4 regions of the Shewanella sp. NKUCC01_JLK genome follow, and region 1 is predicted to be linked to each of the others. Evidence: predicted binding sites of a transcription regulator. Region 1 holds the regulator's gene; each other region holds the start of a gene.
The links. Region 1 encodes sigma-54, which starts transcription at its own class of promoters, with help from an activator protein. Its sites were predicted from a motif close to GTTGGCACGNNNNTNGNNT; they were not measured.
Positions count from the first base shown of each region.

Region 2: KO537_RS03570 (P-II family nitrogen regulator) is a predicted target of sigma-54. The motif match lies at 2,423-2,441, and genes of this name have one in related genera.
Region 3: flgF (flagellar basal-body rod protein FlgF) is a predicted target of sigma-54. The motif match lies at 2,797-2,815, and genes of this name have one in related genera.
Region 4: KO537_RS04730 (flagellar assembly protein FlgT) is a predicted target of sigma-54. The motif match lies at 3,803-3,821, and genes of this name have one in related genera.

Region 1 covers NZ_JAHKRD010000020.1:13,820-19,121, reverse strand. Annotated here, with positions in the region: gene lptA (lipopolysaccharide transport periplasmic protein LptA) at 1-478, shown strand, start outside; gene lptB (LPS export ABC transporter ATP-binding protein) at 475-1,206, shown strand; gene KO537_RS19095 (RNA polymerase factor sigma-54) at 1,314-2,792, shown strand; gene hpf (ribosome hibernation promoting factor) at 2,821-3,108, shown strand; gene ptsN (PTS IIA-like nitrogen regulatory protein PtsN) at 3,111-3,554, shown strand; gene rapZ (RNase adapter RapZ) at 3,551-4,405, shown strand; gene KO537_RS19075 (HPr family phosphocarrier protein) at 4,392-4,667, shown strand; gene mgtE (magnesium transporter) at 4,912-5,302, shown strand, end outside.
Region 2 covers NZ_JAHKRD010000002.1:288,151-293,452, forward strand. Annotated here, with positions in the region: gene KO537_RS03555 (hypothetical protein) at 1-131, opposite strand, end outside; gene KO537_RS03560 (hypothetical protein) at 259-597, opposite strand; gene KO537_RS03565 (ammonium transporter) at 776-2,026, opposite strand; gene KO537_RS03570 (P-II family nitrogen regulator) at 2,037-2,375, opposite strand; gene KO537_RS03575 (hydrolase) at 2,720-3,262, shown strand; gene nrfA (ammonia-forming nitrite reductase cytochrome c552 subunit) at 3,413-4,816, opposite strand; gene narQ (nitrate/nitrite two-component system sensor histidine kinase NarQ) at 5,042-5,302, shown strand, end outside.
Region 3 covers NZ_JAHKRD010000003.1:179,133-184,434, reverse strand. Annotated here, with positions in the region: gene KO537_RS04805 (flagellar basal body P-ring protein FlgI) at 1-520, opposite strand, end outside; gene flgH (flagellar basal body L-ring protein FlgH) at 532-1,206, opposite strand; gene flgG (flagellar basal-body rod protein FlgG) at 1,218-2,006, opposite strand; gene flgF (flagellar basal-body rod protein FlgF) at 2,017-2,760, opposite strand; gene flgE (flagellar hook protein FlgE) at 2,934-4,295, opposite strand; gene flgD (flagellar hook assembly protein FlgD) at 4,378-5,148, opposite strand; gene flgC (flagellar basal body rod protein FlgC) at 5,173-5,302, opposite strand, start outside.
Region 4 covers NZ_JAHKRD010000003.1:169,488-174,789, forward strand. Annotated here, with positions in the region: gene KO537_RS04710 (ketoacyl-ACP synthase III) at 1-796, shown strand, start outside; gene KO537_RS04715 (hypothetical protein) at 827-1,087, opposite strand; gene KO537_RS04720 (6-hydroxymethylpterin diphosphokinase MptE-like protein) at 1,084-2,373, opposite strand; tRNA gene KO537_RS04725 (tRNA-Arg) at 2,425-2,500, opposite strand; gene KO537_RS04730 (flagellar assembly protein FlgT) at 2,556-3,722, opposite strand; gene KO537_RS04735 (FlgO family outer membrane protein) at 4,002-4,634, shown strand; gene KO537_RS04740 (LPP20 family lipoprotein) at 4,631-5,083, shown strand; gene KO537_RS04745 (flagellar protein FlgN) at 5,211-5,302, opposite strand, start outside.

The DNA.
Region 1 (5,302 bases):
AAAGCAAGAAGTCAAAATTAAAGCTGTGAGCCAAACTGCGGATATCAAAAACAACCAGATTATCTTCTTTGGTCCGGTGGAAGTTACCCAAGGCTCAATAAAAATCCAAGCAAATGAACTGCGTGCATTTTCCGCTGAAGGTGAAAATAGCAAAACTTTAGTCGCCACAGGCAACCCTGCTACGTATAGCCAGATATTAGACGATGGCCGTCCTGCATCGGCTAGCGCGAAAGAAATTCGTTACGATATGGCAAGCCGCACCTTAACTCTGAAAGGTATGGCGTCATTAGATCAAGCAGGTAGCCAAGTTACAGGCAATTTAATCCGCTATAACATGATTCAACAGAAATTGATGGCCGAGAGTACTGGCAGTGGTGACGATCGCGTAATCACTATTATTCAGCCTGAAAACTATCAAGATGATGCTAAATCAGACGCTCCGGCGGATAAACCTGTAAAAAAGCAGGACTCTAAATGACCCAAATCACCTTAAGAGCACAAAATCTGGCGAAAAGTTACAAGAGTCGCCAAGTGGTTAAAGACGTCAGTCTGACGGTAAAAACCGGTCAAGTCGTTGGCCTACTCGGTCCAAACGGTGCAGGTAAAACCACGACCTTTTACATGGTTGTCGGGCTAGTGAAGAGCGATAAGGGACATATCTTTATCGACGATGATGATTTAACCGCAGATCCTATGCATCTGCGTGCCCGCAAAGGCATAGGTTACTTACCGCAAGAAGCCAGTATCTTTCGTAAGCTAACTGTTCATGACAACATCATGGCCGTACTGCAAACTCGTAAAGAACTTAAAAACGAAGAACGAGAAGAAGAACTAGAACATCTGCTCGAAGAGTTTCATATCACCCACATCCGTGACAGCCAAGGCATGTCATTGTCGGGTGGCGAACGTCGTCGCGTCGAAATTGCGCGGGCTTTAGCCGCTAATCCTAAGTTCATTTTGCTCGATGAACCGTTTGCCGGCGTCGATCCTATTTCGGTTATCGACATCAAGAAGATTATCGAACAACTCAAAAGTCGCGGCCTTGGCGTACTGATCACAGACCATAATGTCCGCGAGACATTAGATGTATGTGAACATGCTTATATTGTGAGTCACGGAAACCTGATTGCCGAAGGAACTCCAGCAGAGATCTTAGACAATCAGCAAGTTAGGGCTGTGTACTTAGGTGAACAATTCAGGCTATAGTTAATCGAGCGAAGCCAATGGAGGCAATTTATACCGCCATTGGGCTTCACTCAAGATAATAATAAGCGACCTCATCCAACAATAATAACGTAGGGATCAGCGGTAACATGAAAGCGTCACTCCAGCTCAAACTGGGTCAACAGTTAACCATGACGCCACAATTACAACAGGCCATACGTCTGTTGCAACTGTCGTCATTAGAACTGCAGCAAGAGATCCAGCAAGCATTAGATTCTAATCCCCTTCTCGAGCTGGAAGAGGATCAATTCGACGCCACTAAAACCCCTGTAAACCAAACGCTATCCGATACGGATTTCAGTGAATCTAGCACTCTGCCACCAGAAAAAGACAGCTCCACCATAGACACGGCAGAGTCGCTAACCAAAGAATCCATGCCCGATGAGCTCCCCATGGACACCACATGGGATGAAGTGTTTACCGCCTCCCCAAACTCAGGCCCCGGCGGCAGTCGTGAAGACGATATGCCCTTCCAAGGCGAGACCAGTGAAGGTTTGTACGAACACTTAGAATGGCAAAAAAACCTCACACCGTTTTCTGAAACCGATTTAGCCATTGCCACCGCCATTATTGATGCAATCGACGATCAGGGCTATCTCACCCAAAGCACTGAAGAAATTCTCGAAGCCATGGGCAATCCTGAAGTTGAGCTTGACGAAGTCGAAGCCGTACTCAAGCGCATTCAGCATTTTGATCCCATAGGCGTTGCCGCCCGCGATTTAAGTGAATGCCTGCTGATCCAACTGTCGCATTTCGCCGCTGATACTCCCAACCTAGAAAACGCCCGTATGCTGATCAAAGATCATTTAGATCTGATCGCCGCCCGTGATTTTAGGTTGTTGATGCGTAAGACTAAATTAAAAGAAGATGAATTAAGGGATGGTATAGCACTCATCCAAACCCTCAATCCTCGCCCAGGTTTGTTGATCACGCCCAATAATGACGAATACGTTATCCCAGATGTGTCTGTGTCGAAGAAAAATGGCCGCTGGGTCGTTGAGCTTAATCCTGACTGCATGCCCAAAATCAATGTAAATCAACATTATGCTTCTATGGCACGCAGCACAAAAAACCAAGCCGATAGCCAATTTATTCGCGGCCATCTGCAAGAGGCTAAATGGTTTATTAAGAGTCTAGAAAGCCGTAACGACACTTTGCTTAAAGTTGCTAATTGCATAGTGCAATATCAGCAAGGTTTCTTTGAGTATGGTGAAGAAGCCATGAAGCCTATGGTGCTTAACGATATTGCTGAAGCGGTAGAAATGCATGAGTCCACCATCTCACGGGTCACAACTCAAAAATACATGCATACCCCTAAGGGACTTTTTGAACTAAAATACTTCTTCTCTAGCCACGTCGGGACTGACGATGGTGGTGAGTGCTCATCCACAGCAATCAGAGCCTTTATAAAGAAACTGGTGGCAGCGGAAAACCAGAAAAAACCATTAAGCGATAGTAAGATGGCTCAACTTCTGGCAGAACAAGGGATCAACGTAGCCCGCAGAACCATTGCGAAGTACCGAGAGGCTATGCTTATTCCACCTTCTAATCAGCGTAAAAGTTTATAACCTACAGTGGATATCGGAGGACGTTTCTATGCAAATAAACCTAAGTGGGCACCATATCGAAATTACCGAATCGTTACGTGCATATGTAGAAGAAAAGTTTTCAAAACTTGAACGCCATTTCGAACAGATCAATAATGTGCACGTTGTGCTCAATGTTGAGAAAATGCAACAGATTGCCGAAGCGAGAATAAACCTCATAGGTGGTGAAGTTTTTGCTACTTCAGAGCATGCTGACATGTATGCCGCTATAGACGCCCTGATTGACAAGCTTGACCGTCAGGTTATTAAACACAAAGAGAAGTTAACAAAACACTAATAATGGAACTTTGTACCATACTGCGGCCGGAGTGCACTACCTGCGCCACTCCGGGCAGCAAGAAAAAGGTACTGGAACTCATCAGCGACTTAGTCGCTGCCCAGTACCCGACCCTCTCATCTCAAGAGATATTCGAAAGCCTAGTGGCGCGCGAAAAGATGGGGAGCACAGGTATAGGTAACGGCATCGCCATTCCACATGGTCGACTAGCCGATATAGATCAGCCCATTGCCATACTCATTAAGTGTGAAGAGCCGATAGCATTTGATGCTATCGATAAGCAACCTGTTGATATTTTATTTGCACTACTGGTGCCTGCAGACCAATGTCAGCAGCACTTAAGTACCTTGTCTTGCATGGCCGAAAAGCTGAGCGACAAGCAAATATTAAAGCAATTACGCAAGACGCATGATGAAACGGAACTCTATCAGGTAATCACTGGATGAAACTGGTCATAGTGTCGGGCCGCTCAGGCTCAGGCAAATCTGTCGCCCTTAGGGTACTCGAAGATCTCGGCTATTATTGTGTCGATAACCTTCCCTTGCCATTGATTGGCAGTTTGCTTGAGCAACTCAAAGGCAGTAACGATCTCGTCGCCATCAGTGTCGACGTGCGTAACATGCCTGAGCAGGATAAGGTCTTAGTAAAACAACTCGCTAGCCTACCTCCAGATACTGAGTTAACGAGCTTCTTCCTTAACTCCAGCGATAAAATTCTGCTCAAGCGTTACAGCGAAACCCGCCGTTTGCATCCTTTGTCGAAGAGCCGAGTCTCTTTGCAAGAAGCGATAAAGCTGGAGGGGAAACTGCTCGAGCCTATGTCAAAACTGGTCGATCACTACATAGATACGTCGAATTTGAATATCTATGATTTAAGCGACCAAGTCCGACAAATTCTCCTTGGTAGTGTCGATAAAGAACTCGTGATCAACTTCGAGTCCTTTGGCTTTAAGCACGGAATGCCCACCGAAGCCGACTTTATGTTCGATGTACGCTTTCTACCTAATCCCCACTGGGAGCTGGCGCTGCGGCCATTGACTGGTTTAGATGAACCCGTAGCTGAGTTCTTAAATCGCCAACCACTGGTCAATAAGTTCATCTGGCAAATCGAAAATTTACTGGAGACTTGGCTGCCGCACCTTGAGCGTAACAATCGCAGTTATTTAACTGTGGCCATTGGCTGCACAGGTGGACAGCACAGATCGGTTTACGTCGCAGAGCAATTGGCCAAACGCTTTAGTAACGGTAAACATAAAGTGTATGCCCGTCATCGAGAGCTCAACAATGCCAAAGCTTGAACGTCAGATAACTATCTGTAATAAGCTCGGTTTACATGCCCGTGCCGCCACTAAGTTGGTGGTACTGGCTTCCGAGTTTGATGCGACCATCACCTTAATCCAAGGCGATAAACAAGCATCGGCCGCCAGTGTGCTTGGCTTGCTGATGCTTGAAACTGGTATGGGTAAAACCATTAAGCTGATCGCCGAAGGCCCAGATGCAGAGCCGGCTCTCGATGCCATTTGTGCCTTAATCGACGCTAAGTTTGACGAAGCCTGTTAGTTTCACTTCACACTAAGCACTTCATCGTTAGTTTCACTTCATGTCTAGTTTAAAAAACTTGTCATTCAGACATGGCAAAACATTTGTCGCTCGACGATACAAGCTACTGGCGATTACACTAGCGGTCATTGCGCTGGCCTTACCTTAGCCGCCTTAATCTGTGTCATCGACTGACGCTTAGTCACCGCTAAATCCTAGCCTAACACCAAGATCTCAAACCAATTTGCCGCACAATGGAGGACAAATGCCCGTAGATAATGCAGAAAACGATCACACCGGACATAGTCTTGACCAGTTAAACCAAGCGCTTAGCAGCGGCATGTTTGTACACGTGCGTAATATGCTGCAAAAAATGGCCGCCTCAGATATCGCGCTGATCTTAGAATCATCACCGCCAAATGCCAGACAAGTACTGTGGCAGCTCATCGATCAGGAACAAATAGGCGACATACTCGATGAGTTGAGTGAAGAACTCAAAGACCCACTGATCCGCAGCATGAGCCCTGAGCGAGTCGCGAAAGCGACAGCAAGCATGGACACCGACGATCTCGCCTATATTCTGCGAAGTCTTCCCGACGCCGTTTACAAACAAGTGTTGCAGTCGATGACGGAGCAAAATCGCCTGAGGGTAGAAC
Region 2 (5,302 bases), on a different contig from region 1:
AGTGAATCGGCAAGTAACGACTCAAGATCCGACGGATTAGGCTCAATGGTCGTCGAGCTACAAGCAAACAATTGACTGAATACAACGCTCAAGATCGTACTCAAGTATACGGCTCGGAATAGTTTCGACATACGCCCTCCCACACCATTAGCTCCTATTTGAGCTTATTACAAATGGCGAAAAAGACGACATAAAATGGTTACAAAAAATGATAATCGCGATCGATTGAAAATAATCGCAAATAATTTAATGAATTAACTATTGTGAAGGTCGGTCAACTTCTATGTATAACTCACGCTGCTGATAATGATACGGCCGATAGTTATGCTCTCCACAGGTAAAATGTCGATAGGGTTTCATGACCGTAACGCAACCTGAGGGTAAAGCCTGCAGAATTTGGATTTGCTGCTGGCGACGAAGCGACTCCTGCCATTCAAAATCCTTGAGCACTTGATCACGCACGGCAAAGGCATCGACAGGCTCACTTGAGCGATTAACGATCACTTCTCCTGCAAAGGCAGAAACCGATATCCAGCCAGAAATGACGATAAGACTTAATCGCGAAAATTGACCTATTGTTTTTATATTCAAGCTCATAGAACACTCCTTAATTTATACAAGAAAACAGAATTGCTCAGTAATTAAGCTTATGACCCTGTGCTTAAACTTCAATCACAGTGATTACCCATAAAAAAGCAGAGCCTAGGCTCTGCTTCACTATCCCTCGATCCAAGCTAAGCATCAAGGTGAATCACGTGTTAATGTGCAAGTTTAATCAGCCCGCATTTTTGACCGTAACAAACTCAGGATAGGCATCAATACCGCAGTCAGAAGCATCCATACCGTTGTATTCTTCTTCCTCAGTCACACGGATCCCCATGGTTATCTTAATCACATACCAAACTGCAAATGATGAGCAGAATACCCAAGTGAAAATGATCGCTGCGCCCGTCAACTGTCCGGTAATAGTTGCATTGGCATTGGATAATGGCACACACATTAAGCCAAGGAAACCAGCCACACCGTGTACTGAAATCGCACCGACGGGATCGTCGATCTTAATGCGATCTAAGCCCACTATCGAGAACACCACCACGCCGCCCGCCACTAAACCAATCACACCCGCCATTAACAATGAAGGCGAAAGAGGATCTGCCGTAATCGCCACTAATCCAGCCAAAATACCGTTAAGGATCATGGTCAAATCCGCTTTACCCCAAATCATCTTACACACGATAAGAGCAGAGATAGCACCAAAAGCCGCTGCAGTATTGGTATTCACAAACACTTTCGCCACTGAGCTTGCATTCGCCGCATCCGACACCATTAATTGCGATCCGCCGTTAAAGCCAAACCAGCCCATCCACAGAATAAACATACCTAAGGTTGCCATTGGCAAGTTAGAGCCTGGAATAGGATTCACTTGGCCATTAGGCCCGTATTTACCCTTACGCGCACCGAGCAATATCACGCCAGCAATCGCCGCGGTCGCCCCCGTCATATGCACAATACCGCTACCAGCAAAGTCTACAAAGCCCAGTTTAGCGATAAAACCTTGGCCCCAAGTCCAATAACCTTCTACTGGATAGATAACCGCTGTCATCACCACAGAGAAGAACAAGAAAGCCCACAACTTCATCCGTTCCGCCACAGCACCAGAGACAATTGACATCGCCGTTGCCACAAATACAACTTGGAAGAAGAAGTCAGATTCTAATGCATGGCTCGCATCTGCTGATTGCGAACCAATTAAGGTGCCAATTGACGGTAACCAGCCACCTTCAGTGTTATCCACATACATGATGTTATAGCCAACCAACAGATACATCACACAGGCAATCGCGTACAGCACAACGTTCTTAGTTAAAATTTCAGTGGTATTTTTAGAGCGAACTAAACCCGCCTCTAACATGGCGAATCCCGCCGCCATCCACATGACTAAAGCGCCAGAAATCAAAAAGTAAAAGGTATCGAGTGCAAAGCGTAGTTCAGTGACTGTGCCGCCTAATTTCGTTAATTCTTCCATTGTCAGCCCCTTATAGCGCTTCAGTATCAAGTTCACCCGTACGGATACGGATAGCATGTTCTAAATCAACGACGAAGATCTTACCGTCACCAATTTTCCCCGTATGGGCCGCAGTGGTAATGGCCTCAATCAACATGTCGAGATTTTCAGCCTTAGTGGCAATTTCTAGTTTTACTTTTGGCAAAAAATCCACCTGATACTCGGCGCCGCGATACAACTCTGTATGCCCTTTCTGACGGCCAAAACCTTTCACTTCGGTCACCGTCATGCCCTCAATACCAATTCCGGCGATAGCTTCACGGACATCATCCAACTTAAACGGCTTGATGATAGCGCTGACTAGTTTCATCCTGACCTCCAAAAACACGCGATTGTTATTAACTTGTATCAAAGGTAATTCAATCATTAGGCCAACAATTTAATCTATTGATTATTATTGGTTTAAATTTTTTAACACTATTTTTCAAGGTTAAAAATGCACCATAATCGAGCACTAACTGGTGCGATGCACTCTTTTAGTGAGCAGTTTAAGTGCGACAGCTATTCGACCTTAGGCCTATTGGTAACAAGGTTAAATTAGGGTCTACTGGGGGAAGCGTAAATCGAGATGAAATCTGAGCATCACAACACAAGCTCTTAGACAAAAGCGAAGATCATCACTAAGACAATCATCAAGCGCAGAAGGAAGGCCCGATGTTAAAACCAGAAGAATGTGTTCTCGTTATCGTCGATGTGCAAGGAAAACTTGCACAAATCATGGATAACAGTGACAAGCTGCATCAACAACTACAGACCTTAATCCAAGGCGCACAATTATTTGAAATTCCAATACTGTGGTTAGAACAGCTACCCGATAAACTCGGAGCAACTAGCCCTGAGCTGCAAACCTTACTTGCGAAAACCAGCTCCCCCATTGCCAAGCAGCATTTTAGCGGCTGGCACTGTGACGCGTTTGCAAAGGCATTAACTAAGACGAATCGCAAACACGTCATACTGGCGGGTATTGAAAACCATGTGTGTGTTTACCAAACCTGTTGTGACCTTATCGAACAGCAATATTCGGTGCATTTAGTCGCCGATTGCGTATCGTCACGCAGTGCTGAGAATAAACAACTCGGGATCCAAATGATGACGGCCAGAGGCGCCCTATTAACTAACGTGGAATCGCTATTATTTGAATTACAACATCAAGCCCAAGGCGAGCGGTTTAGGGCGTTATTAAAACTAATCAAATAACGATTTAGCCCGTGGTATTTGCCAGCATGACCAGCGCCTGACATTACTCGATATTTTTTTCCATAAAAAAGCCCCCGCTGAGTCAGCGAGGGCTTTTGTTTGCATGAGGGGTTAGCTCATATCGAAAACTCAACCGCGATTGATTAAAACCTACTTATAAGTGGCTTCGCGTTTTTTCGCTTCTTCATCCCACTTAGGTAATATGTCTTTCTTAAATGCTTCTTTCTCAGCATTCATCTTTTTCATGTCCATACCTAAGGCTGCTTGTGCTTTAGCTTTAGTAGAGATATCAGGAATCGCAACAGGATCTGTGATGCCTTTTTTACCGAGTAATTGCGCTAACTTCACACGAGCATCAGCAGCTTTACTTACCGAAGTTCCCAGAATACGCAATGCTTCATCCGGTGCGTGAGCTGCAACACCATGGGAAGCAATCGCTAAATCCCAACGCCATTGTGAATGGCGGATATCTGTTAGTATGGGTTTCATTTCTTCTTCAGTTGCGCCAGCTTTCCACGCAGCCTCTGCTTCAAAGTGTGCTTTGACTAATTGCTCTTCCGCTTTCAACTTCATTTCTTTGACTTTGGCTTTACGCTCATTAGTCACGCCAACCAAAAACTCTTTAGTCTGGCTATGGCAAGTTGCACAGGTTTCTTCAAAACGGTCGAATGGATTGCCCACTTTATGATCGGTAAACTTCTTACCTTCAGCACTGGTCACTTTTGGCATGTGACAGTCAACGCAACTCACATTATTCATGCCGTGAATACCCATTTTCCACGTTTCATACTCTGGATGCTGGGCTTTTAACATTGGTGTCTTAGAAAGGGCGTGTGTCCAATCAGAAAATTGGATTGAGTCATAGTAGACTTCCATTTTTTCAACTGTTGTACCCATATCCCAAGGGAATTTAACAAAATTCTTTTTGTCGTCAGTTTTCTCAAAATAATACTCAACGTGGCACTGAGCACATACCATTGATTCTTTATCTTGTTTAGACGCTTTGCTGAAAGGTGTACCTATAGCTTCAAAAGCACGGTCTGCATAAGGGCGTGAAATACGTAACTTTGGAGAGCTTTTTTCATGGCAATCACCACAACCAATGGTATTTGTCACTTCAGGGCCACCCTTTGACCACTTACCTTTGAAGTAACCATCTTCGCCTTGCTCTTCAATCAAGCGAGGTACATCAGGGCTCTTACAGCTCCAACATGCCATAGGCAATGGACCATCTTCCGCATTTTTCGGCGCACCAGTACGTAGGGTATTACGCACGTCGGTCACGGCATACATATGGCCGCGAGGAGCGTTGTAATCTTTTGCGAATGCATAGCCAGCCCACAGGATCACCATATTAGGATCCTGCCCAATCGCATCGACAAGTTCTTCACTCTTTGCGGTATCATGCCAGCTATTATATTGATTCTTAAATTTATCTTTATAAACTTCGTTGCGAGGCTCTGTTTTATCACTCGCCATTGCGCCCGCTGCCATGAAGCTGGCGGCAACCAGTGCACTCAGTGCAAAGGACTTACCTGTCATCTTCTTCATCATCTCATCTCCGTGTTGCATTATTGTTGTAAATCACGACATCTCCATGGTCAAACTTAGTGATTTAACCCTGCTAAAAATATACCTCTTAGGGGGTATCTAGGTTGAAGTTTGCGCTAGATCAAAATGTAAAGGTGTTGTTGTTCACATTTCTATACTTTTGTTAATGTATTACATTATTTTCTAATGTAAAAACCACTGCAAAGTGCCATAACAGCGGCCATCAAAATGAACAGCGGATTAATGAAACGAGGTAGTCTCACCTCAAAAATCTTAGGATTAATGTTAGTACTTATTCTGCTCTCTAGTAGTTTATCGACTTTTGCTATCATCAATTTGTCCTACAGCTTAGGCGACGCCAAGGCGATTAATGCCTCAGGGTCGCTGAGGATGCAAAGCTATCGGTTAATGTTTTACGCCAACTCAGGCAGTGATGCTGCGCAGGATAAAATCACCGAATTCGAAAATACGCTCTATTCCGACACATTA
Region 3 (5,302 bases), on a different contig from region 1:
CACTACGCTCAACAATCGCGCCATTCGGTATACGACCAACAGTTGGCGTATTTTGAATCACCTTTGAACCATCTAAACCATCGGCACTAAAACCACTCACCACTAAACTACCTTGGGCAATCGCATACACATTACCGTCTACCCCTTTCAAAAAGGTCTGTAATAAGGTGCCACCGCGTAAGCTTTTGGCTTCACCTAAGCTAGATACCGTCACGTCAAGATCTTGACCAGGTTTGATAAAGGCGGGCATATCCGCGTGTACGGCTACCACTGCAACGTTTTTAATTTTTGGTTTGACGTTGTCAGGAAGATTAATCCCAAAGTTTTTGAGCATAGTCATAAAGGTCTGCTCGGTATAACTGGTTTTTTCCCCCGTTCCCGGCAAACCGACCACTAAGCCATAACCAATCAACTGGTTACTACGCACACCTTGCACATTGGCAATATCTTTAATTCGTTCAGCCTGACTAGGTAGAGAAAACACTAGCATGGCAACGGCTAACACCAGTTTATATTTCATGATACGACTCCTTAGAAGGGCCACCAGTCGCTCATAAAGAACTGGCTTAACCAGCCCACTTTTTGAGCATCTGCGAAAGTGCCTGTGCCACTGTATTGGATACGGGCATTAGCCATTCGCGTTGAATCGACAGTGTTATCGGGTTTAATGTCCTGCGAGCGAACGAGACCAGTGACACGAATAAACTCATCACCATTATTAATTGAAATCCATTTTTCGCCACGGATCACTAAGCTGCCGTTGTTTAGCACTTGCATCACGTTTGCCGAGATGCTGCCATCTAGACTATTGCTCTGATCCGCATCCGATTCACGCTTAGTGTTCATGCTATCTTTGTAACGCAAATCAATTGGCACTCCGCCAATGGACACATTACTACCACCTGCAAAGATGGGATCTAAGCTCATGTCTGAACCTTTTTTGATCTGATTGCCTGCACTCTTCTTAGCTTGAGTCGATTCCTTCAATACGATAGTGATAATGTCACCGACTTTGTGGGCGCGTATATCCGAATACAAGCTAGATGCTTGGCTGTCTTGATAAATAGAGCCAGTTGCGGCAATTTTTGTCGGCGGTGCCTCTGGGTATACCGGCGCGTAAAAGGGATCATCCGCAAGGGGTTTCTTTTGCGTCGAGCTACAAGCTGCAAGCAATAACGCGACGGCCAACACAAGATATCTAGCCATGATGTTTGCCTCTATAAATTCTGAGTCACATAAGACAGCATCTGATCTACCGCTGAAATCACTTTTGAGTTCATCTCGTAAATGCGCTGACTTTCGATAAGGTTCACCAGTTCCTCGGTCACGTTCACGTTAGAGGTTTCTAAGGCGCCTTGACGAATAGCACCCATACCATCTAACGAAGCGGTACCTTGAATTGGTGTGCCGCTCGCACCGGTTTCCGTATATAAGTTTTGTCCCATAGGATCTAGACCCGATGGATTAATAAAATCCGTCATAGTCAACTGACCCACGACTTGGTTCTCAGCGGTACCCGGCGTTTTTACTGAAACTTCACCCTCTGCTGAAACGGTAATACTGGTCGCATTATCAGGAATAGTGATCGCGGGTTGTAGCAAATAGCCAGAACCTGGCGTCACAATCTGACCCGTATCGTCTAGGGTAAACTGACCATTTCGAGTATAAGCAGTGGTTCCATCAGGGAGCTGGATTTCAAAAAATCCAGGACCTTCAATCATAAGATCCAGCGAGTTATCCGTCGTCAGCATGTTACCCTGAGTAAACATTTTTTGAGTGGCGACGACTTTCGTACCCGCACCTATGTTTAATCCGTTGGGTAGCTTAGTGTTAGATGCACTAACACCACCTGCTTGGTTAACTGTTTGATAGAGTAAATCTTCAAATACTGCGCGGCTTTTTTTGTAGCCCACAGTGCTAGCGTTCGCTACGTTGTTTGAAATCACTGAAATATCAGTTTGCTGTGCGTCTAAGCCAGTTTTACTAATCCATAACGCCGGATGCATAATCTATCTCCTAACTAATACGCATTAATGAAGATGAAGCGCGATCATTCTCTTCCGCGGTTTTCATCATCTTGACTTGCAATTCAAACTGGCGCTGAAGATCAATCAAAGACACCATTTCATCAACAGGGTTAACGTTACTGCCCTCTACGGCACCACTTTCAACTGCGACGAAAGGGTCAGCTGGTGCTGGTTCGCCTGACATTTGTCGAAATAATCCATCTTCACCACGCATCATCTGCGTATTGCCGGGATTAACTAACTTCAATCTAGCCACTTCTTCTATCACTTCAGCAGTCGCCCCCTGAGGGCGAACAGACACTATGCCATCCTGTGAAATTGACACTTTATCAATAGGTAATGGCAGCACTATCGGGCCAGCGTCCCCCATCACGGGATTGCCTCTGTCGTTATACAACATGCCCGTCGCATCGAAACTGAGACTACCTGAACGGGTATAAGCTTCACTGCCATCTTTCGCCTGAACGGCAAACCAGCCATCGCCTTTAATGGCAACATCGAGATCCCGTCCAGTGGTTTTTATCGGACCAGAGCGAAAATTAGCTGACGGAGATTCTGTCATCGCAAACACCCTTGAAGGCAACCCTTCACCGAAGGCTTGCATCGATCTGGCCTGCGCCATATCTGATTTAAAACCATCGGTATTAGCATTGGCTAAGTTGTTCGCACGGAGTGCCAGCTCATTCATATTTTGCTTAGCGCCACTCATGGCGACATAAAGGAATTTGTCCACAGACTGCTCCGTCAAATTTTCTACATGACAATATCCAAGCAAGCATCATGCCAACAAAAAATAACGTTTAATTTACTGATAGAATTGAAAAATATGAAAATGAAGTGATTTGACGGCAGGATAAAGGCTAAGTGTTGCCACTGGCGGCAACACTTAGTTAAATAAAGTAATGATTAGCGGATTTGTAATACGGTTTGTTGCAGCGTGTTATTCACTTCAAGCGTACGAGAGTTCGCTTGGAAGTTACGCTGCGCCGAAATTAAATCGACCAGTTCAGTCGTTAAATCGATGTTCGATTGCTCTAACGCCGATGAACTGATGCTACCAAAAGTTCCACTATTTGCCTCACCCGCTAACGCTGGACCTGAAGCTAAACTGGCTTTCCACGACGTATTACCCACTTGCGTTAAACCTTGTTCGTTAGCAAAACGAACTAAAGCAACCCGTGCTAAAGGCACGGTTGAACCATTAGAATAACTCGCGGTCACTAAACCATCTTCGCCGATTTCAACGTTAGTTAAGCGACCTACAGTCGTACCATCTTGCGTCAACTCAGTTGCACCAAAAGGAGCAGCATATTGCGTTGGGGCATTAAACTTCACAGTCAACTCTTGAGTACCATCGGCACCAGGCCCTAAAACACCCGCACCACTGACGCCCAAAGCCTCAGTCTTGACTATAGCAGGATCACTACCAGTGTAGACACCAACAGAATTGAACTTGAGTACAGAGCCTTTCCAACCACCAGCAGTTTGAGCCGTGCCCGTTGCATCAGGTGTACCATCGCCGGTGGTATCTGTTTGATAAGTACCAGCAGGACCGGCTAGATCGACTTGTTTTCCATCAACAGCATAGTAAGCCACCCAATTGTTCTCACCATTGTACGAACCATCTTTGGGCTTAACAAAATAAGTGGTCATAATATGTGGCTCACCGAGTGAGTCATAAATTGTCATTGATGTAACGTTATTGTAGGTTTTTGCATCTAGAGGATCGAATGCCGCAGGGTCGAGTGCACTTTCCTTAGCATTTAAGTTCATTTGTAAAGTAACATTCTCAGTCTTTACAGGGCTACCCGCAGTGTCTGGTATTTGTACCGGCTTAGCCGTCGTTAAACTCACTGATGTTGAGTTCCCATCTTTATCCACTGGGAAAGTTTGCAAATAATTACCAGCAGAATCAACCATGTAATTATTTTTATCGACCTTAAATGCTCCTGCACGGGTAAACGAGTGGTCTAATGTACCCAGTTCAGAGGCAGTAACGAAAAAGCCACCACCTTTAATCGCCATATCAAGGGAGTTATTCGTCAACTGTAAACTACCTTGATGGAATTGCTGTGCCACTTGACTCGTAGCAACACCACCACCGACAGCAGTTTTAGCATTTGAAAAAATAGAATTAGCGTAAACATCCGCAAATTCAGCACGGGATTCTTTAAAGCCAATGGTGTTCGCATTAGCAATGTTATTCGCCGTAGTGTTTAAATCTTTCTGCGCAGCAGAAATGCCACTCAATGCAATGTTAAACGACATAATTCACCTCTACACTTGACTCAATTCATTTATGAGCGACTTGCGCCCAATTCGGATGCTGCAAAAATTCTTTTATGCAAACTTAGGTTTCAGACACAGCTAACACATCGGTTAACTTGATGCCCATACCGCCTCTCAAGTTAAGAATCGCGCCAGTACTGGCCGTACCGAGAGAAACGCTGGTCACATGAGCATAGGTCGAGACTGGCAATTCTTGGGATTTTCCATCCACTAAACCACTCGCCTTGATCGTATAGTTACCTGCGGTTACAGGGTTTCCATCTTTATCGAGGCCATCCCAGTTAACATCGACATTGCCCCCCTTACTGCCATCAACTTTAAAGGTGGTCACAACTTGGCCTTTCTCATCCTCAACACGTACAGTAACTTCAGGAATTTTAGCTGGCGTGCTAATCACACCTTTTATTGTTGGGCTTTCAGCTGAAATGTTACCTGTATCAGTTGGGATCAACACCTTGCGACCAACAAGTCCTGATGCCTGTAATGCTTGGCTTGATGTCATAACACCGTTTAAATTAACGATTTCTTTATTCAACTTACTAATACCATCAACCGTCGAGAATGATGCCATCTGCGCAATCATTTGGTCGTTGTCGACGGGCTTAAAGGGATCTTGCATCGATAACTGTTGGCTTAATAACGAGAAAAAGTCATCTTGAGTTAACTGCTGGCTTTTTGCTTCCGGTACTATTGACTCTTTTGGCAAACGTATGCCATCAAGAAACGGATTACCCGTTGAGCTGGTTGATGAATTCGTCGTAACGGCATTTGGCTGACTCTTATTTTGAGCCGTCTGCGCCGACGCTTGGTTAATTTGATTAATGAGGCTCACAGCTTACCTCCTAAGTAACACATGTTATTTACCCATCCCAAGTGTTTGTTGCAGCATAGACTTAGCTGCTTCAGCGACTTGAACATTCATTTGATATGAGCGCGAAGCAGAAATCATATCTGCCATTTCTTCCATGACATTAACATTCGGTTTA
Region 4 (5,302 bases), on a different contig from region 1:
GAGTGATGAGGTTGGATTGATCATTTTTGTTACTCAGACTCCAGATTACCCCTTACCAGGAAACGCAGTTCAACTGCAGTATTTACTCGGTTTAGACAAGAGTACTCTAGCTTTTGATGTCAATTTAGGATGTTCTGGTTTTATTTACGGCTTATGGCAAGTTTCCCAATTATTAGCTAGTTTGAACAGAAGTAAGGCAATATTAGTTGTTGGTGATACGACAAGTCAGCAATATAGTGAGTCAAACCGTACCGTTGCCCCTTTATTTGGTGATGCTGTTAGCGCCATAGCAATAGAGAAGAGTGAAGGTTGTGATGATATGGTCTTTTCATTAGGTAGTGATGGGTCTGGGGCTCCTTATTTGATTCAGCCTTTTGGTGGAGCTAAGAATCCTAATTCTCAGCTAGAACTTTTTATGGATGGAATGCAGGTTTTTGTATTTACCTTAAGAGAAGTTCCAAAGTCCATGCATGATTGTCTAGTTGAAAAGGGTTGGCAGATCAGTGATGTTGATTTTTGTATTATGCACCAAGCAAATGAAATGATGTTGAAACGTTTAGGGGATAAAATGGGATTTACAGATAAGCAATTAGTTATATCAATGGGTGAAGTTGGCAATACTAGCTCTGCATCAATTCCTCTAGCGCTTTGCTTAAGTCTCTCTAAAGATTTAACAAGAGTAAATAACAAGTTACTACTTTCAGGATTTGGAGTGGGTTGGTCTTGGGGGAGTGTTGCTTTGACTCTTGATAATTTAACTGTTTGTCATTTGCTGGATTTATCTATCGACGATTAACCGAGAATAAAGATCTAAAATGATTTAGATCTAGTCGTTTTTTAAAATAGATGGAATATCAAATTCCAAATAATCAGCAAGCGAAAGCCAATCGAAGCGTTCCTGAGCTGCTAACATTGCTGGAAAAAAAAGAGTCATTTCATTCTCTTTGATTGAATTGTTAAGCATTGGCTCTAACAGGTTAATACACTCTCGAAATTGTACCGATCCTTCAGCCTCTTTTCCTAACCGAAATTTATGTGCTGCTGAAATTAATAAGCTTATAAGTGGTTGGTTTTTTTGGTCTTTCATTGTGAAAAATCCTTGTATTGTGCACCATGTATTCTCGCCCCATTTAAACTTGATTGGTAAAACTTGATATTTTTTTTAAGTTTTATATATTTTTCAAGACTACGTAAATAACCCCTAAAGTTTAAATCTGTTGGTACTCTTTCGCCATGCCCGTTAATTAACCAATGTTTGGCATTTTTGATTTTTGGCCCTAAATGGCCATCAGGCCAAAACGCATGAGTTTTATTATTCGTATAGCAGAAGTCACAGCCAAAGAGTGATACTTGGTATGCTCCTAAATAAACAGCAAGATCGATTGCAGGATGGACTACACTACCATTAGTAAATAGTCTCAACTTAGGATATTTATTTGCTAGCTCATCATAGAGGTGACTAGTAGAGTATGCACTGTATTTTGCACCTTTCCATTGTTCGATTATCTGAGGATTGATCTTGGGGAAATAAACTAATATGACATTTTCCGTATGTTCCATCGGGAAATGATCTGGTCTAATATTAGGATCAATACTTAGAATTATGTCAGGTATTATATTATGTTGGAATAAAGCCTTAAATGCCGTATCTACAGCAATAATAAGTGGTTTTGAGAATTTAGATTTTTGAGTGAGCTCAAATAAATAGGGATAATGATCTTCAAGTGTTGGGCCAGATGCAATAACTACGCAGTTAGCATTATGATGAGTGTTTAACAGAAGTGATGCATCGGGGTCATTGAGTAAGTTTGGAATATTTGCATTTAATCTTGCTAACGAAACTTCATCAATATTATGTTTTTGATTCGCAAAATTACGGTTAAGCTCATAAACCAGTAAATCTCGAGTGATTGCATTCTCATTACTGGTTAATACTAAATCTGGTGTTATTCCAACATAGGGTAACACAAGCCTACTCTCGGCGCGTTCTTTTAAGTTAACATTCGGATGACTTAACCATTCGCTTTGATCTGTGTAACTGATGAGGAGGGCAAAAACGCTGAGATTTAAAATGCAAACATCAATTGAAAGATACTGTGGATTATCGATAAGTAAACTTGGTACATCTCCCATCCCGACACCGTAGACGGTTACGTGAGTTGCATCTGCAGGTAATGTACTGATAAAGAGCCGTGCTTCGGCGATGCGGTCATGACGGCTGCTGAGTTGAATACCATTAACACTGATAGTTTGATTGCGACCGTTGACAAGGTGGGCATCTAATTCATTGATGGTTTGGCTTTTGACCGCAGCGGCTACGATAGGCCAACGCTTAACGATAATATTGAGATTAGACGCAAACAGCTCGGTCATTCCGTTTCTCCGGAAGATTTCTGGGAGTTTGATATCACCAAGGTCACTATCTGGTCTCTCCACAGGGACTCGAACCCCGATCGGCCGCTTAGGAGGCGGCTGCTCTATCCTGTTGAGCTATGAAGAGACGACAGTGATTATACTGGTTTTATCTTTGATTAAAAGGCTTATGATTTAGTTGCTTAAATCTTAAGCGCTATGTCGTTTATCTGTACATTGTAGGCGGCATTTTGGTCTACAAGGATTGCGGTGGCGCTTTCTTCGCTTACTTGCTCAATTTTTACCGTTGCACGACTTTTGGTCGCGACGGCGCGCATTTCATTGAGTCTATCGGGTAAGTTTTGTTGTAATACTACTTGGAATTTATCACCGACACGAATGCCATGTTTACGGCCTAGATTTAATATAATCCTGTCTGCTTGTCGGCTAACGACTTGGCCAAGTAATGGCCTGCAATTAAGTGTGCTGTCTAAATCTCGGGTAGCTTGCAATATTAATTGAGTAATACTTTTTCCATAGGAGGAACGCCAGAATCTATTACTGTTGGGAGCAATGATAGCCTGTTCTTCAAATTCCCATGGGGCCGATGTGCTGTAGCTTTTGCTCCAGACCTCTTCGCCACTGATCCCATGATAGAGGCTGAGTTTGAATTGAAATTGCCTTAGCGGAGCTTCATCCCAAAATCCTAAGAAGGTGGGTTGTACAGGCTCTATCGATATATCAATGATCTGCGGTTGAAGAATATATTGGCTGTCGGTAATTTCACTGAGCCAGCTTGGGAGTCGATAACCGCGAATATCCACTAGGTCTTGTTCAATATCGAGTCGCTCGTTAGCATGGATGTGACTAAAGCCAGTTGAAGAGTAATCTTCTATAGTGTTCCCTAACGCCTCTGAAATGACCTCTTCAAAGCCTGAAAGTTGTCCATATCTAAGCTGAGAACGATCTTTTATTTGTGTTTGAGGTATTAAAATAGCGGCCTTTAATTGGCCATTAGGACACTGTTGTGTTGGATCATCATTTAGATCGAGGCGTAGGGATACATATATTTTATTTCCCTGAATTTGTTCACTTACGAGTTGGATGTTTATGGCTTGGGCGTTGCGATTTATCGCAAAGTTATTTTGTGTGAGGTTACCATTAGAGGTTTGTTGCTCGCTGGATATTTGAATACCTGTGCTTAATGTCGCATAGCTAACAGCTTGATTAATTGCTTCTTCCCTTGCTTGAGCTGTATTACCATTGATAATAGTTGCTTCTCCGCTGGCTTCTATCCATTCGGCTCTGGTGGGCAAAGAAAGTAGAAAAAGGCTCAAAATGATGAGCGAAGCTGAACCTGGTATGTGCATCAATTCAATCCTTATCGCTAAGCTAATGGCGATATTACCAATCGAGCCAGTTTTCTGACTCTTAATCTAATACGACAATAAAGCAAATTTCGTGCCTGAGTATGAGAACTTTTGATAAAGTTTCCATTGTTACAGTCGATATACTGTGTAATAGAAGAATATTGTCGGACTGAGGTTAATATTGGTCCGAAGATTGCTGTTTTTGTTACTCATTAAAAATTTGAAGCTTAGAAAGTGAGTCACTTGACTGCCAATGCACCCATAGATGAGGTAAATCCAATGCTAAAGCGTGTGATTATTCCCTTAACATTGATAATGTTAGGTGGATGTGTAGCTAAACCGGTTACGCCGCCCAAACCGAGTTTAGTGGATGGCAATGGGTTGCCGCCAACGGCAGTGATTAACCATTTAGCACAGCGAATAGTGACTGAGCTCGTTAAGCAAAATGATGCTTTGCGTTCTGATCAACCTATCGTAGTTGCAACACCAGTATTAGTGGGCGATTTGAATGGCACTAATGCGTTAGCGCAACAGTTACAGCAAGGGTTAATGACGTCGCTCCATAGCTTTCAGTTTAATGTGGTGGATTTAAACTTAGCTGATGGCTTGAGAGTCACATCTGACGGGGATTTTATTTTGACGAGAGATTGGCAAAAATTGTCGAAAGATCTTCCTGTTGAACATCTTGTCGTTTCGACTATGAGCGTAGTAACCAATGGTATGGCGATCAATACTCGGATTGTGAACATTAGTAACAATCGCGTGGTATCGGCATCTCAAACTTTTGTGACTCAAAAAGAGTTGGCAAACTACATGCAGCCTTCGGAGCAAATTGTGTCACAAAATGGCATCTTATATCGTCAGGCGAGTCCGGGCATGAATGAAGTACGTGTCTTAGGAGATGGAAAATGAAACACTACCTTTTATTACTTATCACGGGGCTAATGCTAACTGGCTGCGCTGCTAAAGATAGATATGTGCAATGGGAAGATGTGCCGCCGCCGAGTTTTCCTAAGTTAACGGCTATAGGATATGCGCCCTTAGCGACTCAACCGGCTAAAGAGCAATCACAAAGAGTGTTGATGGCTATGCAGGCATCAAAAATTGTAGCTTATCGTGAATTAGCGGAACAAGTTTATGGGCAGAAAATAACGGCAAACAGCAGTGTTAGTGATTGGATGTTGACGGACGATAATGTCAAAGCGTCAGTTTCTGGCGTGATCCGCGGCGCACGAGTCGTTAAGAGTTATCCAGCAGGCGAGCATTATGTGACTGAGTTAGAACTTGATTTTTCACAGGTTTGGGCGCTTTATCAACAACAGAACCGTCCACAACGAGTGAAGGAAGTGACGTATTTCTAGCGTTTTTGAGAGTATGTTCAACAGCATGTATTGAGCCGCGTATTTACGCGGCTTTTCTTTTTGTACAAGACATTAATATCTCATCAGAGCTTAGAAAATAGAATGCTAAGTGGGAGTGATGTGCTTGTTAGGCCTTTAAATCATTGCCTAAACTTGAGATAGTCGAGGTCTTGCCTTTATCGTTATAGGTGAGGCTGGAGGCGTTTCTGCTGGCTTGTA